2 regions of the Streptosporangium oxazolinicum genome follow, and region 2 is predicted to be linked to the other one. Evidence: riboswitches for the same ligand, from Rfam matches in the RefSeq annotation. Region 2 holds a riboswitch; the other holds the start of a gene.
The links. A riboswitch is a leader RNA that binds a small molecule or an ion and turns the genes downstream of it on or off. The one in region 2 is predicted to bind cyclic di-AMP.

Region 1 (7,728 bases), on a different contig from region 2:
GTCCCCTGGAGATCCCCTGGGGGCCCGTGACGGCGGTCGCCCTGCTCGGAGCGGCCAGCGGGCTCGTCGCCGCGCTGATCCCCGCGGCGCGGGCGGCCCGCCAGGACCCGGCGGCGGTGCTCGCCGGTCGCGGGAGCGCGGTGCGCGACCGGGTGGGACGCCCGGCGCTGGGCCTGCTCCTGCTCGCCGCGGGGGCCGCGGCGACCGTGCTCGCCGTCAGGTACGACGTGGTCTGGGTCTACTGCGCCGCCGTCCTCGCGCAGCTGGGGCTGGTCGCGCTGGCGCCGAGGCTGGTGAGGGGGGCGGCGGGCCTGGCGGCCCGGCTGCCGCTCCCCTTCCGCCTGGCCGCTCGCGACGCCTCCCGCCACCGGGGCCGCACCGCGTCCGCCGTCGCGGCGGTCATGACCGCCACGGCCGCGGTCGTCGCGGTCGCCATCGCGAACAACAGCAACTTCGCCCACAACCGGGACAGCTTCCAGGCGATCGTCCCGGCCGGGACCATGACCATCCAGGCCGGGAAGCTCGACGACGACCGCTGGGCCACGCTGAAAGCCACCGCCCGGCGCGAGCTGCCCGGGGTGCCGCTGATCGAGGGCGCCGTGGCGACGGACACCGGGGGGCTGGCCGTCGGCATGGTGGTCCGATCCGCCGGAGGGACCGTGATGGCCGACTCCTACCTGGGTCTTCCGATCGGGGACGAGCGCCTGCTCACGCTCGTCCAGGGACGGCGGGATCCGGTGGCGTCGGCCGCGTTCGCCTCGGGAAAGGCGGTGGTGTTCCACCCCCGGCTGATCCGGGACGGAAGACTCCCCCTGATCCTGGAGCCGACCGAGGGCGAGGATCCGCCACCCGGTGAGATCACGGTCCCCGCCGTCCTGGCCAGGGCCGCCGATCCCCAGCAGGCCGTCGCGGTGCTGCCACCCGCCGCCCTGCGGAGCGCCGGCCTGGAGACCAGGCCCCGCGTTCTGTACGCCGACGCGGCCTCGCACGACCTCACCCCCCGGCAGGAGCTGGATCTGGAGTGGGAGCTCGCGGGAGTGGTCCCCCGGACCGACCTCCGGGTCACGATCCAGCACGGGTTCCAGAACGACGTCGTCCCCGTGCTGTGGCTGCTCATGGGAGCGGCGTTCATCCTGGTGCTCGGCGGCACGTTCGTCGCCACCGGGCTCGCCGCCGCCGACATGCGCTCCGATCTCGCGACGATGGCCGCCGTCGGGGCGCCGCCGGGCACGCGCAGGCTGGTCGTCGCCGGGCAGGCCGGATTCATCGCCGGGCTCGGTGTCCTGACCGGCGCGGTCGCCGGTGCCGTGACCGGAGTCGCCGCGGCCTGGCCCATGACGACCAGCACGTACGGCAGCGTCATGCTGACGCCGGCCGGGGAGATTCCCCCTCTTTCGTCGGTGCCGCCGACGATCGAGATCCCCTGGCTCCTCCTCGTGGCCGTGGTGATCGGCCTGCCGGTGCTGGCCGCCCTGGTGGCGGGGGCGTTCGCCCGGACGAGGGTGACCCTGACCCGCAGGACCGGCTAGCGCCCGTGGCGTCTCCCGGCGCGGTGAGGGGGACGCCACGGGCGGGTGCGGCGGCACTCCTCGGCGGGCCTCGCCGCGTGAGAGGCCCGGGAGCGGACGGCGGCCCCCGGACGGCGACGTGAGAACGCCGTCATCCGGCGGGGCCGCCTTTCCGCGTCACCCCGTACGAAAGCCGTTCTCCAGAGCCGCCCTTCCGGGGCGTCGCACCGGCGGGGCGCCGGTCAGTCGGTGACGTCGGCGCAGACCACGTGGGCGCCCAGCTCGATCATCCGCTGCTCGCTGCGCGCGTCGGCGACCCTGGCCATCAGGATCGGCGCCTCGCTCGCGGCGAGCTGCGGCAGCCGGGCCCGCACCCCGCGATGGATGTCCCTGACCACGTCCTCGGCCGCCGACATGTGCACCTTCACGTGCAACATGATCCCCGGGGCGCCGGAGGAGGTGCCGGCCTCGGAGATCCACACATGGTGGACGAGCGGGTAGTCGACGAGCAGGTGCGAGATCGCGGCGCGCAGCGCGGGCAGGATCGGGTGGTCGCACCGGCGGTATCCCGGATCCACCAGCTGCATCGGGCCCGACAGGTGCGGCCGGGGCGCCGGGATCCACGACTGGGAGGGCGCGGCGGGCACCGGCGTTCTCTGCGGGCGCGGGGGCGCGGGACGCGAGACCGTGGCCATCGCCCCGGTCGCGTACGCCGTCGGCGCCGCGCTCGACAGCGCCGGCGTGGGGCCGCCGCGTGTCGAGAGCAGATAGCGCTGGAGATCCTCGATCGGCACGGCCGCGGCCGCCGGGCCCGCCGCGTCGATCACGATCTCCCGCACACCGGTGACGCGCTGGATGTCGAGGATGGTGTCGGCGTCGCACGCCGACAACGAGTGGCTGCCACGGTGCCGCGCGTAGGTGTCCGCCGAGGTGTATCCGAGGAGGACACGATCACCGGCCTGGGTCGTGCCGAGCACGACGGAACGGTCGGGTCGCACGGCAACCAGGAGTCCCCATTCGGCCAGCGCCGCAAGCAGCCGGTGCGGATCGCCGTGCTGCGCGAGCACGTTGCCGAGAGCGGGGTTCCCGATGCTCATATGAGGAACGATAGGTAGTGGACCACGGCTTATCAGGGTAATCGCGAAGTTTTCCTGGGATCAATACCAACTTGAATTTTGGGAGCATGAGATCTGTCAAGGACGGGTAAGACCGCGTTCTGGGTCGCGAAGCGCCTCGCTGTCCTGGAGCGTTCCGGGGCCTGCCCGCGCCTTCGGGAGCCTCCCGGGGCGGCGCGGAGCGTCTCGGATCGCGGGACACTCGTGAACGCGTTCACAAGCGCCGATAGACTACGTGAGGTCCGTGCACCCCTCACCGTCTAGTAAGGATCCAGCCTGTGAACAAGCCCGTCGTACTGGTCGCTGAGGAACTCTCCGAGGCCGGTCTCGCGGTTCTGGGCGCGGACTTCGAAGTCCGCCACACCGACGGCGCCGACCGTGCCCAGTTCCTTCCCGCCCTCGCCGACGTGGACGCGCTCATCGTGCGCAGCGCCACGCAGGTCGACGCCGAGGCGATCGCCAACGCCCCCAGGCTCCGCGTCGTCGCCCGCGCGGGCGTCGGCCTGGACAACGTCGACGTGGAGGCCGCCACCAAGGCCGGTGTCATGGTCGTCAACGCGCCGACCTCCAACATCACCAGCGCCGCCGAGCACACCGTCGCCCTCATCCTCGCCTCGGCCCGCAACGTCGCCCAGGCGCACTCCGCGCTCAAGGGCGGCGAGTGGAAGCGCTCGAAGTACACCGGCGTGGAGCTCGACGAGAAGGTCGTCGCCATCCTCGGTCTCGGCAAGATCGGCCAGCTGGTCGCGCAGCGCCTCCAGCCGTTCGGTGTCGAGCTGATCGCCTACGACCCCTACCTGCAGCCGGCCCGCGCCGCCCAGATGGGCGTCCGGCTGGTCTCGCTGGAGGAGGCCCTGAGCGAGGCCGACTTCATCACCGTGCACCTGCCCAAGTCCAAGGAGACCATCGGCCTCATCGGCGACAGGGAGCTCCACGCGGTCAAGCCGAACGTGCGCCTCATCAACGTCGCCCGCGGCGGCATCATCGACGAGAACGCCCTCTACTCCGCGATCAAGGAGGGCCGCGTCGCCGGCGCCGGCATCGACGTGTTCCCGAAGGAGCCGGTCACCGACAGCCCGCTCTTCGAGCTCGACCAGGTCGTCGTCACCCCGCACCTGGGCGCCTCCACCCACGAGGCCCAGGAGAAGGCCGGCACCCAGGTCGCGCGTAGCGTGAAGCTCGCCCTCGCCGGGGAGTTCGTGCCGGACGCGGTCAACGTCCAGGGCGGCGCCGTCGCCGAGGACGTCAAGCCGGGCCTGCCGCTGGCCGAGAAGCTCGGCCGGGTGTTCACCGCCCTCGCGGGCGAGGTCGCCACCAAGCTCGACGTCGAGGTACGCGGCGAGATCGCCTCCCACGACGTCCGCGTGCTGGAGCTGGCCGCGCTCAAGGGTGTCTTCACCGACGTGGTCGAGGACTCGGTCACCTACGTCAACGCCCCGCTGCTGGCCAAGGACCGCGGTGTGTCGGTCGAGCTGATCACCAGCTCCGACAGCCCCGACTGGCGCAACGTCGTGACGGTCCGCGGCGTCCTCGCCGACGGCCGCGCGGTCTCGGTCTCCGGCACCCTGTCCGGGCCGAGGCAGATCACGAAGATCGTCGAGGTCAACGGCTACCAGATGGAGATCGAGCCGACCGACCACCTGTCGTTCTTCACCTACACCGACCGCCCCGGCATCGTCGGCGTGGTCGGCCGCATCCTCGGCGACCACTCGATCAACATCGCCTCGATGCAGGTGGCCCGGGACGCCAAGGGCGGCAAGGCGCTCATCGCGCTCACCGTCGACACCGCCATCCCGGCCGACGTGATCGACCAGATCGGCTCGGAGATCGGCGCCGACAGCGGCCGTTCCGTCGACCTGGCCGACTAGGGTCTGTTTTGTGGATCTTCGCCGTGGCGAGGATCGTCCAGGTGGATGCCCCGCAAGGCGGAGGAGGAGTCCATAACGGAGTTATGGGCGACGACGACAACGCCGCGGGGCGCCGCCTGGGCGACCGCAGTAGGCGGAAAGATCCACAAAACAGACCCTAACCGTCCCGCCCCTGTGGCCGCCGCCCCGGAGACCGGGGCGGCGGCCACAGCTCGTCTCAGCATGTGAGAAGTGTGTACGCCGGGCGAGACGGCGTTCCCGTGGCCAGGTAGCCTGGAGTGAAATGCGCCAGGTTCCTGTCATTCCTACCTGCCGCGGCGGGGCCTGACAGGGGCGGACCGGCGACTCGCCACGGTGTCGTGGCGCCTGCCGGCTCCAAGCCCCTCGTCGGCGGTCCGTGATCCGGACCCGTGACATCAGGCCTGGTCGGAGTCCCGACCGGAGTCTCGACCACCTTCCTTGCTCGCATGCGACCGAGACGAGATTCGCCATGTACGACATGTATCCCTGGAACCGTCCCGACGAGACCGAGGACGAGGCCATCGACGCGCTGCAGACCGCTCTGGACCGCAGGGACAACGGCGGCGCTCCCAGCCGCTGAACCGGTCTCCCTCGCCGCCGGGGTCTCCCGGCGACGGTTCGCCGGCGTGTCTCATCCGCCGGCGACGATCTGGGTCGCGCGCTCGACCCGCTCGCTCAGCTCGACGCCCTGCGGGTCGGGGCGCACCGCGCCGGCGAAGGAGTCGCGGCGCCAGGAGTCGAGTTTCTCTTCCTTGACCACGTCTCCGGTCTGCGGGGCGTGGACCATGTAGCCGGGCTTGGTGATCATGCCGACGTGGCCGAGGCCGCTGAAGAAGACCAGGTCGCCGGCTCTGAGGTCCTTCCAGGCGATCTTCTTGGAGAACGCGTCGTACTGGTCGTAGGTGACGCGGGGGAGTTTGATCCCGGCGGCGCGGTAGGCGCGGAGCATCAGGCCGGAGCAGTCGAAGCCGCCGTGGCCGGTGCCGCCCCAGACGTAGGGCGTTCCGCGCTTGGACATGGCCCAGTCGACGGCCTTCTTCCAGGCGGGCTTGACGGCCGTGGCCTTCAGTGCCTGCTTCAGCGCGGGCGCGTTGAGCGCGGCGGGGCCGGGGGCCGGGGGAGGGGAGGCGGCCAGGGCGGCGGTGGAGGTCGCGAGCACCGCGGCGCCGGCGACGATCATGGAGGCGGAGATGGACAGGACGCGGGGGAGAACTGTGCCGGACAGGATGATTCCTTCCATAAGGCCGGCCGGGTGAGCTGTCGGGCTCGGGCGTGGAGGCCGCCCTACGGCGCGAGAACGCGCTGATTCGCCCCAAGGAATCCGTGTGATGGCGAGCGGGAACGCGCTCCGGGGGAGGAGCGGGGTTCCCGGGGGCCCGGCGGATTCCGGAAAGAGTGGTTCCCCGGCTCCGTGCGGGCCCGATAAGGGGATGGCCCGTACGGATTAGGCAGTGATGTGAATGGGAGGACCATAACGAAACCTCCCGAAACGGTCAATACCGAGCAAAAAAGGACAAAACGATCAGGGGTGCCGCCACGCGGTCACGTCCGAGGAATGAGACCGGTGTTCGATCACCGAGACGGACCGGTAGGGTGCCTGCATGGATTCGCGTAACATTCGCCTGGCGGTCATCCCCGGGGACGGAATCGGCGTCGAGGTCGTCACCGAGGGGCTGAAGGTCCTCGAAGCGGTCGGCACGAAGGTGGAGACCACCGGCTACGACCTCGGTGCCAAGCGCTACCACGAGACCGGCGAGACCCTGCCGGACCAGGTCCTCGACGAGCTGCGCGGATACGACGCGATCCTGCTCGGCGCGGTCGGCGACCCCAGCGTGCCCCCGGGCATCCTGGAGCGCGACCTGCTGCTCAAGCTCCGCTTCCAGCTCGACCACTACGTGAACCTGCGCCCGGTCAAGCTCTTCCCCGGCGTCGAGACACCGCTGGGCAAGGCCCGCCCCGAGGACATCGACATGATCGTCGTCCGCGAGGGCACCGAGGGCCCGTACGCCGGAGCGGGTGGCGTCATGCGCCGGGGCACGCCGCAGGAGATCGCCACCCAGGAGTCGCTGAACACCGCCTACGGTGTCGAGCGCGTCGTGCGCTACGCCTTCGACAAGGCGCTCGGCCGCCCCCGCAGGAAGCTGACGCTGGTCCACAAGACCAACGTGCTCACCTACGCCGGTGATCTCTGGGCCCGCACCTTCGACCGTGTCGGCCTGGAGTATCCCGACGTCCAGACCGACTACTGCCACGTCGACGCGGCCTCGATGTTCTTCGTCAACCAGCCGGAGCGCTTCGACGTGATCGTCACCGACAACCTCTTCGGCGACATCCTCACCGACATCGGCGCGGCGATCGCCGGTGGCATCGGCCTCGCGGCCAGCGGTAACGTCAACCCCGACCGCACCGCGCCGAGCATGTTCGAGCCGGTCCACGGCAGCGCCCCCGACATCGCGGGCCAGGGCAAGGCCGACCCGACCGCCACGATCCTGTCGGTCGCCATGCTCCTCGACCACCTCGGCATGGCCGCCGAGGCCGCCAGGGTCGAGCAGGCCGTCGCCGACGACCTGGCCGAGCGGCCGGCCGGCCGGACCGGCCGGACCACCCGCGAGATCGGCGACGACATCACCGCCCGAGTAGCCGGCTGAGGAAGCCGCCTCCCTCGACCCCGACGCGCCTGGCGGCTCACCCGAGCCGCCAGGCGCGTTTTTGTTTCTCCAGCACTGCCGGTTTTCGGCATGGATGGAGTAGTTTCCCGTTACCCGGTCCGACGCAGAATGGACCAGAGGGTAAGCCAGACACCAAGAGAAGGATCCGTGCGATGACCACCGCTCAGAAGCTCAGCTTCGACGTGCAGCTCTCCGACCACGCTCGCACCGCGGCAGAGCGCGAGCAGGTACTGGCGAGCCCGGGGTTCGGTCAGGTCTTCACCGACCACATGATCTCGATCGACTACACCGAGGGGGAGGGCTGGCACGACGCCGCGCTCGTGCCGTACGGCCCGCTCAGCCTCGACCCCGCGACGTCGGTCTTCCACTACGCGCAGGAGCTTTTCGAGGGACTCAAGGCTTACCGCCAGGAGAACGGCACGATCGTGACCTTCCGGCCGGAGGCCAACGCCGCCCGCTTCAACACCTCCGCGCGGCGGATGGCGATGCCCGAGCTGCCCGAGGGGACGTTCGTCGAGTCGCTGGAGCTGCTCGTCCAGACCGACCG
Region 2 (7,728 bases):
GAGCGCGGGGCTGGCCGAGCGCGCGCTGCCGGAGCTGGGGTTGCCCGCGGAGGCCGTGACGACGGTCGCCCGGCTGGTCAGGCTGACCGTCACGCACGACCCCGCGCCCGGCGACGCGGACGGGGCCGTGCTGTCCGACGCGGACCTGGCGATCCTGGGCGCCTCCCCCGAGGTCTACGCCGCCTACGCGGCGGCCGTGCGCGAGGAGTACGGCTTCGTCCCCGACGACGCGTTCAGGGCCGGGAGGGCCGCCGTGCTGCGCTCGCTGCTCGATCTTCCGGTGATCTTCCGTGTCGCCGACCTGGAGGAGGCGGCGAGAGCCAACATCACGGCGGAACTCGATCGGCTGTGAGCGGTTGGTCACCACAATCCAACAGTCTTCCACCATCCTTCCTGTGGTAATTTGATGGAATCTGATGGATTAAGGGGAGTGAGGCAATGCTCGCCCAGCAGCGGCGGCAGGCGATCCTGGAGAGGGTGCGCGGTAGCGGCGGGGTGAGGGTCGCCGATCTCGTCCGGGAGCTCGGCGTGTCCGACATGACGATCCGGCGTGACCTGGAGGTGCTCTCCGAGCGCGGCCTGGTGGAGAAGGTCCACGGCGGCGCCACCGCCGCCGGGCCCGGCGCGGCCGAGGAACCGGGCTTCGCCGCCACGTCGGCGCGCCCGCGGGCGGAGGAGAAGGAGACGATCGCCCGGCACGCCGCCCGGCTCGTCCGGCCCGCCACGGCCATCGCGCTCTCCGCGGGGACCACGACCTGGACGCTCGCCCACCACCTGGTCGACGTGCCCGAGCTGACCGTGATCACCAACTCGATCCCGATCGCCGACGTCTTCCACCGCTCCCCCAGGGCCGATCGCACGGTCGTGCTGACCGGCGGGGTCCGCACCCCCTCCGACGCCCTGGTCGGCCCGGTCGCGGTCTCGGCGATCCGCGGCCTCCACGTCGACACCCTCTTCCTCGGCGTGCACGGGATGAGCGCCCGCGCCGGGTTCACCACCACCAACCTGCTCGAGGCAGAGACCAATCGCGAGCTGGTCGCCTCCGCGCACCGCCTGGTGGTGCCCGCCGACCACACCACGTGGGGCACGGTCGGCGTCAGCACGATCGCGGAGCTGGCCGAAGCCCACGTCGTGGTCACCGACTCCGGCCTGACCGAGGAGGCCCGGGAGGAGCTCACCGCCTCGGTGGGCGAGCTGATCATCACGGAACCCCGGCAGGAGAGCGAGATCGCCGGCCGATGAAGCGTACGATCACCCACCTGGCCGACGGCCGGGAGCTCTTCTACTTCGACCGGCGCGACGACGCCGACCGCGGGGCGGCCGACCGGCGCGACCTGCCACCCCGGCCCGCCGCCTCCGAGCTGCGCTACGACCCGCTGACCGAGGAGTGGATCGCGGTGGCCGGGCACCGCCAGGGCCGCACCTTCCTGCCCCCGGCCGGCGAGTGCCCGCTCTGCCCCTCCACCCCCGGCAACCTCACCGAGGTGCCCTCCTCCGGCTACGACGTGGTGGTCTTCGAGAACCGGTTCCCGTCGTTCTCCGCGCAGCCGGGCGTCCACCGGGAGATCGGGGGGCTGAGCGAGATCCGCCCAGCGGTCGGCAGGTGCGAGGTGGTCTGCTTCACCTCCGAGCACGACTCCTCGTTCTCCCGCCTCTCCCCCGAGCGGGTCGAGCTGGTGATGGAGGCCTGGGCCGACCGTACGGCGGAGTTGTCGGCGATGCCCGGCGTGGAGCAGGTGTTCTGCTTCGAGAACCGGGGGGCGGAGATCGGCATCACCCTGGCCCACCCGCACGGCCAGATCTACGCGTACCCCTACGTGACCCCGCGCACCCGGCTGACCCTCGGGGCGGCCGAGCGGCACAGGGAGCGGACCGGCGGCAACCTGTTCGCCGACGTCCTGGCCGCGGAGCGGGCGGCCGGGGTCCGGGTGGTGGGCTCGAACGAGCACTGGACGGCCTTCGTCCCGGCCGCGGCGCGCTGGCCGGTGGAGGTCCACCTCTACCCGCACCGCCGGGTCCCCGACCTGGTCGCGCTGGACGCCGGGGAGCGCGCGGCGTTCGGCCCCCTCTACACCGACGTGCTCCGCCGCCTCGACGGGCTGTTCGGCGTGCCCATGCCCTACGTCGCCGCCTGGCACCAGGCGCCGGTCTCCACCGGCCGCGATCTGTCGTACGCGCGTCTGGAGCTGTTCAGCGTCCGCCGCGCGCCGGACAGGCTGAAATACCTCGCCGGGTCGGAGTCGGCGATGGGCGCCTTCGTGAACGACGTGTCACCCGAGGACACAGCACATCTCCTGCGCTCTGTTGTCACGAACTGATTACCGCTTGGTCTCGTCTTGAGGTCGCATGACCTGCTGTTTACCACTACTATCCTTCCCACATCGGCTGTAAATGCTGATTTGCCTAATCCCGGGCACCTTGCCCGAGAGCCGGGGAACCACCGCACCTGGGGTGAAACCACTTCGGTGGAAGGGCTTCCTCCAGCCCGAACCCGTCAGCTAACCCGGTAGGCGGAAGGAGAGGAGAGTTCGTGGCGGCCCCGTCCCCCACGTTCCGTCGGCATGCGGCTCTGGTCCTCTGCCTGAGCTCGATCGCCGCGTTCACCCTCGGTGCCCCCACGGCGGGAAGCGCGGAACCCAAGCCCACCGAGGCCAAGCTCCGCGCCGACCTGGCCAGGCTCGGCAAGAAGGTCGACAAGCTGATCGAGACCTACGCGGCCAAGCGCGAGTCCCTCAAGAAGGCGCAGAAGGCCGAGAGCGTCGCCAAGCAGAACCTGGAGAAGGCCGAACAGGTCTACGTCGAGGCCAAACGGCAGGTCGACTCCATCGTCCAGCTCCGCTACCAGAGCAGCGGCGGAGGGCTGCCCGCGCTGATGTTCTCCGACGACATGGGCGCCGCCGCGGTGATGGAGCAGCTCACCGCCCAGCAGAGCGCCCACCTGGAGGGCTTCGCCAGCAGCCTCGAACGCAGGAAGAAGGCGTCCGAGACGGCCGCCAGGCTCACCGACGAGATCGGTGAGGAGGCCAAGGAGGTACAGGCGCAGCGCGAGGAGGCCGAAGACGTGATCCGCGACATGAAGGACAAGCTCGACCGGCTCGCCCCCACCGGTTCCGGCCGCCGCGCCGACGGCAGCTGGGCCCCACAGCTCCCCACCGGCGCCGACAACATCACCGACCGCACCCGGATCATGCGCGACGCCGTCATGAGGCGCTTCAGCCTCCCGTACGCGGTCGGCTGCTACCGGTCCGCCAACGACGGCGGCGAGCACCCCCTGGGCCGCGCCTGCGACTTCATGATGAGCACCGGCGGCACGATGCCCTCGGCCGCCAACGTCGCGCTGGGCGACGAGATCTCCGCCTGGGCCATCAAGAACAAGGCCAAACTCGGCGTGAAGTACGTGATCTGGCGCCAGCGCATCAACCACGGCTCCGGCTGGAGATTCATGTCCAACCGCGGCGGCGTCACGGCCAACCACTTCGACCATCCGCACATCTCGATGTACTAGCGCCACGAGGGGCTGATCTGTACTTTCTCCGCCGGGCGCCCCTCTCAGGATTTGCAGCACCGCCCCAGGCGCCGTCGATCGCCCTGCGCATGCGGTGCGTGTAGGTCCGCAGGGTGAAGCCCGGATCCGCGTCCGCACACAGTGGATGCGGACCCCCAGTTCGACGCGATTGAGCACCTACGACGCCACGGATTCTCCACCGGACTCTTTCGGTGACCACCTCGGTCAGACGAACATCCAGCAGTAGAGCAGTTGGTCGTGCTCCTTCGCACGGCGGGCCAGCCCGACAAGATCCTTGACGAGGGACAGCAGGTATTCCCCGTCGTCCGAGGAGTGGGGAGAGAACTCCTCGATCTTCGCCCAGCGTTCCGCCACCGCGGGCAGGGATGAGTCGTCCGCGCCGGCGAGGATGTCACGCGCGTTCACCGGCAACTCGTCGATGACCGCCCCACCCAGGTAGGGGGAGTCCTCGGGCAGGGCGTCCCACTCCTCGTCGGTCTGCGGGGCCGGATCGGGATACGAGGGGTACAGGGGCACCGTATCGACCAGGCCGAGGAAGAAGTCGACATCGCCGATGAACGCCACGAGCTGGCCCAGGATCACCTGAGGGTCGACCCATTTGGTCTCCACGGCGTCGAACCCGGCGACTCCGTACTCAGGATCGTCGATCACACGGGAACGGTCCGGTTGGATGACCGCCGCCGCACGATCCGCAGCCCGGTAGTACTCACAGAAGACGTTCATGCCAGCGATCCTGGCCCGGCGCGCACAACAGGGCAATTACTCGGTCATACCCGCCCGGCGACCACTGTCGGATATGACCGACGCCTGAGAACTCTTAACAGAATGATTCGCGATCTCAGGAGTCGATCTCCCAGAAGAGCGCACCTGTCTCTTCCGGGTCGGTGAGGACCTTTACCAGGGGATCCGGGTCAGCACCTGGGGGGAGGTCGACGGAGAGGTAGGTGCCCTGCAGCCACTCATGAGCCAGACCGGAAGCCGTCACTTCGCGATGAAGGAGCTCGTGGAACCGGTCACGGTAAGGGTGCTGCCGGACCAGGGCGACCCGCAAAGTGCGGTGGCCCGACTTTTCGACCACGGCCGCCACCAGATACTGATCGTCGACGGTCACGACGTCGCGGTGGCAGATGCCGCGGGTGAAGAACGGCAGGCATGTGATCTCGAACCTGTCCGAGGTCAGCCGACGGGTCCACAGCTGTTCGCGCCAGCCGTCCACGCGTTCGGAGAGATCCGCGTGGATCATGTGGTTGCTGAGGTCACGGCCGATCGGATTGTCGTGCGTGATGATGGTGATGACGCGTCTCCCGGGTGAGAGGTGTTGGTGCCGGCCATACTCCAGCAGCCGGACGATCACGCTCTGGGACCCGGCCACCGGTGAACGGTCGTCGTCAGCTGGTTCTTAGCTCGTGCGCTGCGAGGTCCCAGAAGGACCTGTAGCGGTTGGCGCCGGGTAGCCAAGGTGCGAGATACCAGGTCTCCCACTCGTCTTCAGGGGTTCTGACGTGGGGGTTGAGGAGAGCCACTCCATCGGCCCAATAACCGGCCAGAAGGGTGTCGGGTACATACTCTCCTCTCATGTGGATGGGGTCCTGCTCCTGTCCATAGACGAAGTAGAGCTCATCGGGCACGCTCCATGAGTTCTCTCTCTTGGGCGTTGACCAGCTCTCGGCCCTCGAGGGATCGACATCACGGAGCCAGCCGACTTCCTTGACACGCAGCAGGCAGCAGTCATCGTCGCTGCCCCAACCGCCCGCGAACAGGAGAAACTGCCGGTAGCTCGGCGGCAGCTCCACGCCTAGCCTCTGTTCAAGATGGCGGATCTCTGACTCGGTAGCCGGGGGATACAGATCGCCGAGTGGACTGATCGCCGAGAGATCAGACCCATCGGTTACCGGACGCCTTGCGGGAAAGTGTTCAGACCATGCGTACTAGGCGCTCATGTAAAGAAAATATGCCGTTTCGAGTGGCTGCTGCACGTGCAGCACAGAGCTAGGGCCGCCCTCCCCGGCACCTCCAGGTATGGGACATATACGAGATGATCAAGTCGTGGCTCTCTTGATGCTTAGCGTCCCCGCAGCTCACCCAGTACACCGGACCATAGGAGCACCGCTCTCTTAAGACCGTGACTCATTTGGTCATGCGGCGGTAGCAAATGAGTGCTGCGGCGATGGCGACGAGGGACGCGAAGTGGTCGACCCGGCCTTGCCGCGATCGACAGGATTCGGACCTGTCAGTTCCCCCTTTTCATGGCACGTACACTGACCGAGTCAATCACGCATCGCGACCAGTCCAGTTCTCCGCGTGCGCCCAGCTCGTCCAAAATGATCCGATACAGCTCGGCCCACACCCGGGCGGCGCTCCACTCGGCGAAGCGACGGTTCACCGTCCGCCAGGAGGCGCTGAAAACTGGCGGGAGCTGCCGCCATGCGCACCCGGTGGTGGCCACGTACACAATCGCGGCCAGGATCATCCGGTCGTCTGCGCGCCGCCGTCCACCGCCTTGCGGCCGGGTGGGCGCCGACGGAACCACGCGTTGAAACAGCTCCCACAACTCGTCAGGGACCAGTCGCTGAAGGAATGTATCCACGTCTTATCCAACGACCGATTACCAAATGATTCACGGTCTAAAGTGGGCGTCTTTTAAATCGGCCAAACGGGTCTAAAGGGGATTCTGTGAGAGGGTGGATGACCGTTCATTGCGTCGCTTAGATCATCCTCGGTGAGGTTGAGGGTGAAGGCGCTGCCTGCCTGTGAGGGGTCCCAGCCGCGGTCAAGGGCTCTCCGGTCGCCGCCACGAGAGCCGGACGTATGGTCGTCGTTCGCTCCCCGCACCAGGCGTCCGGTCGAGACCACCAGGAGAACCCGCCCCATAAAGGGCTCGGACAACTGTTCTTCCCGGTCGCGGACGAGCGTGTTGTACCAGCGTCACCGTATCCGTGACAATTTCTCGTTCTGGATGGACATCATTGGGAGCCAACATCGTCGGCCCCATTCCCTCCGCCCGAAAGATGACCGGGGTGAGGGCGGATCGTTCACCACCCTCCCCCTGCTACTTCCTGGAGCGTTCACATGATCGAGATCGAGACCGCCTGCTTCACGTGGATCAGGACCGGCGATCTCGACCAGGCGGTCCGGGCGTTCGGCGGACACCCCCTCGTGGCGGAACCGGAGACCCTCGACGGCCTGTTCGGCATCGCTCCGGAGGACCTGCCCGACGACGCCACCGGCGTGGCCCTGGTGGCCCGCCACGGGGAGTGGGCCGTGATCGTCGAGCCGTTCGCGTTCCACGGGCTGAACGAGACGTTGCTGGGCCAGGTCGCGGCCAAGGGTGAGGTGTTCCGGGTGGCGTGGACCGTCAACATGGCCACCTTCGTCAGCTACGTCCGTGACGGCGAGGTCGTCGCGTCGTTTGACGCCCTGGATCTCGACGGCGCTCGTGGCCGGGAGTGGCTCGACGGCCTGCCGGTGAGTGAGGCCGACTGGCGCGCCGACTGGAAGGCCACCGCGTTCGCCGTGGCGGAGCACCTGTCCGGAGTCGTTATCGACGACGACTGGACGGCCCGGCCACACGCCCTCCACTGGTTGCACCCGGTGACCGTCGGCGCGCGCCCGGCCCTCCAGGTGGACGGGCGCATGCGGGCCGTCGCGGCTGTCGATCCCCGCATCGCCCGCGTCATCGCCGACCCCACGCCCGAGAGGGGGCCGGCAATCATCGGCATCGCGGCCGGTATGGCCGTGGCCACGGCGGGCATCGACGGCCCCCTGGTCGAGGAGGCGCTGGGCCTGATCGCGACCGGCGCGTGCTCCGCCGAGCTGGCCGGGCGGCTGGGCGTCTTCCGGGCGGAGTTCGCGCGACGGGCGTCGGAGGCGTTTCAGGCCTCGCCCGACAGCGCCCGGGAGCGGTACCCCTCGCCGGGCCACGACACCGACTACGGCCGATGGATGGTGAAGGGGGCCGCCGCCGAGGCGCTGATGACGGCGGTGAACCCGGACATGGACCTGTCCTGGCGGGCCCGGCAGGTCGTCAACCAGTCCGGCGGCACCTACCTCAGCGAGGAGAACGGGGACATCGACCGCCACTACGCGCTTGGAAGGGTCGTCACCTTCCTCGACCCCTGAGTACCAGAGCTCCGCGAGGGCGTCCCGCGTTTAGTCGGTGAAGTCCCATACATCCGGCACCATCTCCCCGGTCACGACGATGC

Region 1: another riboswitch for cyclic di-AMP. It lies ahead of ABD817_RS12255 (C40 family peptidase); the one in region 2 lies ahead of ABD817_RS37980 (coiled-coil domain-containing protein).

The regions. Positions count from the first base shown of each region.
Region 1 is NZ_BAABAQ010000003.1:610,372-618,099, reverse strand. Features, by position in the region: gene ABD817_RS12270 (FtsX-like permease family protein) at 1-1,529, shown strand, start outside; gene ABD817_RS12265 (SPOR domain-containing protein) at 1,751-2,605, opposite strand; gene serA (phosphoglycerate dehydrogenase) at 2,902-4,491, shown strand; gene ABD817_RS12255 (C40 family peptidase) at 5,144-5,752, opposite strand; cyclic di-AMP (ydaO/yuaA leader) riboswitch at 5,740-5,973, opposite strand; gene ABD817_RS12250 (3-isopropylmalate dehydrogenase) at 6,114-7,160, shown strand; gene ABD817_RS12245 (branched-chain amino acid aminotransferase) at 7,334-7,728, shown strand, end outside.
Region 2 is NZ_BAABAQ010000021.1:66,957-74,684, reverse strand. Features, by position in the region: gene ABD817_RS37995 (HD domain-containing protein) at 1-352, shown strand, start outside; gene ABD817_RS37990 (DeoR/GlpR family DNA-binding transcription regulator) at 439-1,242, shown strand; gene galT (galactose-1-phosphate uridylyltransferase) at 1,239-2,318, shown strand; cyclic di-AMP (ydaO/yuaA leader) riboswitch at 2,391-2,527, shown strand; gene ABD817_RS37980 (coiled-coil domain-containing protein) at 2,531-3,505, shown strand; gene ABD817_RS37975 (hypothetical protein) at 3,731-4,177, opposite strand; gene ABD817_RS37970 (DUF4265 domain-containing protein) at 4,365-4,898, opposite strand; gene ABD817_RS37965 (SMI1/KNR4 family protein) at 4,915-5,373, opposite strand; partial or broken gene ABD817_RS37960 (transposase) at 5,719-6,113, opposite strand; gene ABD817_RS37955 (DUF6461 domain-containing protein) at 6,596-7,645, shown strand.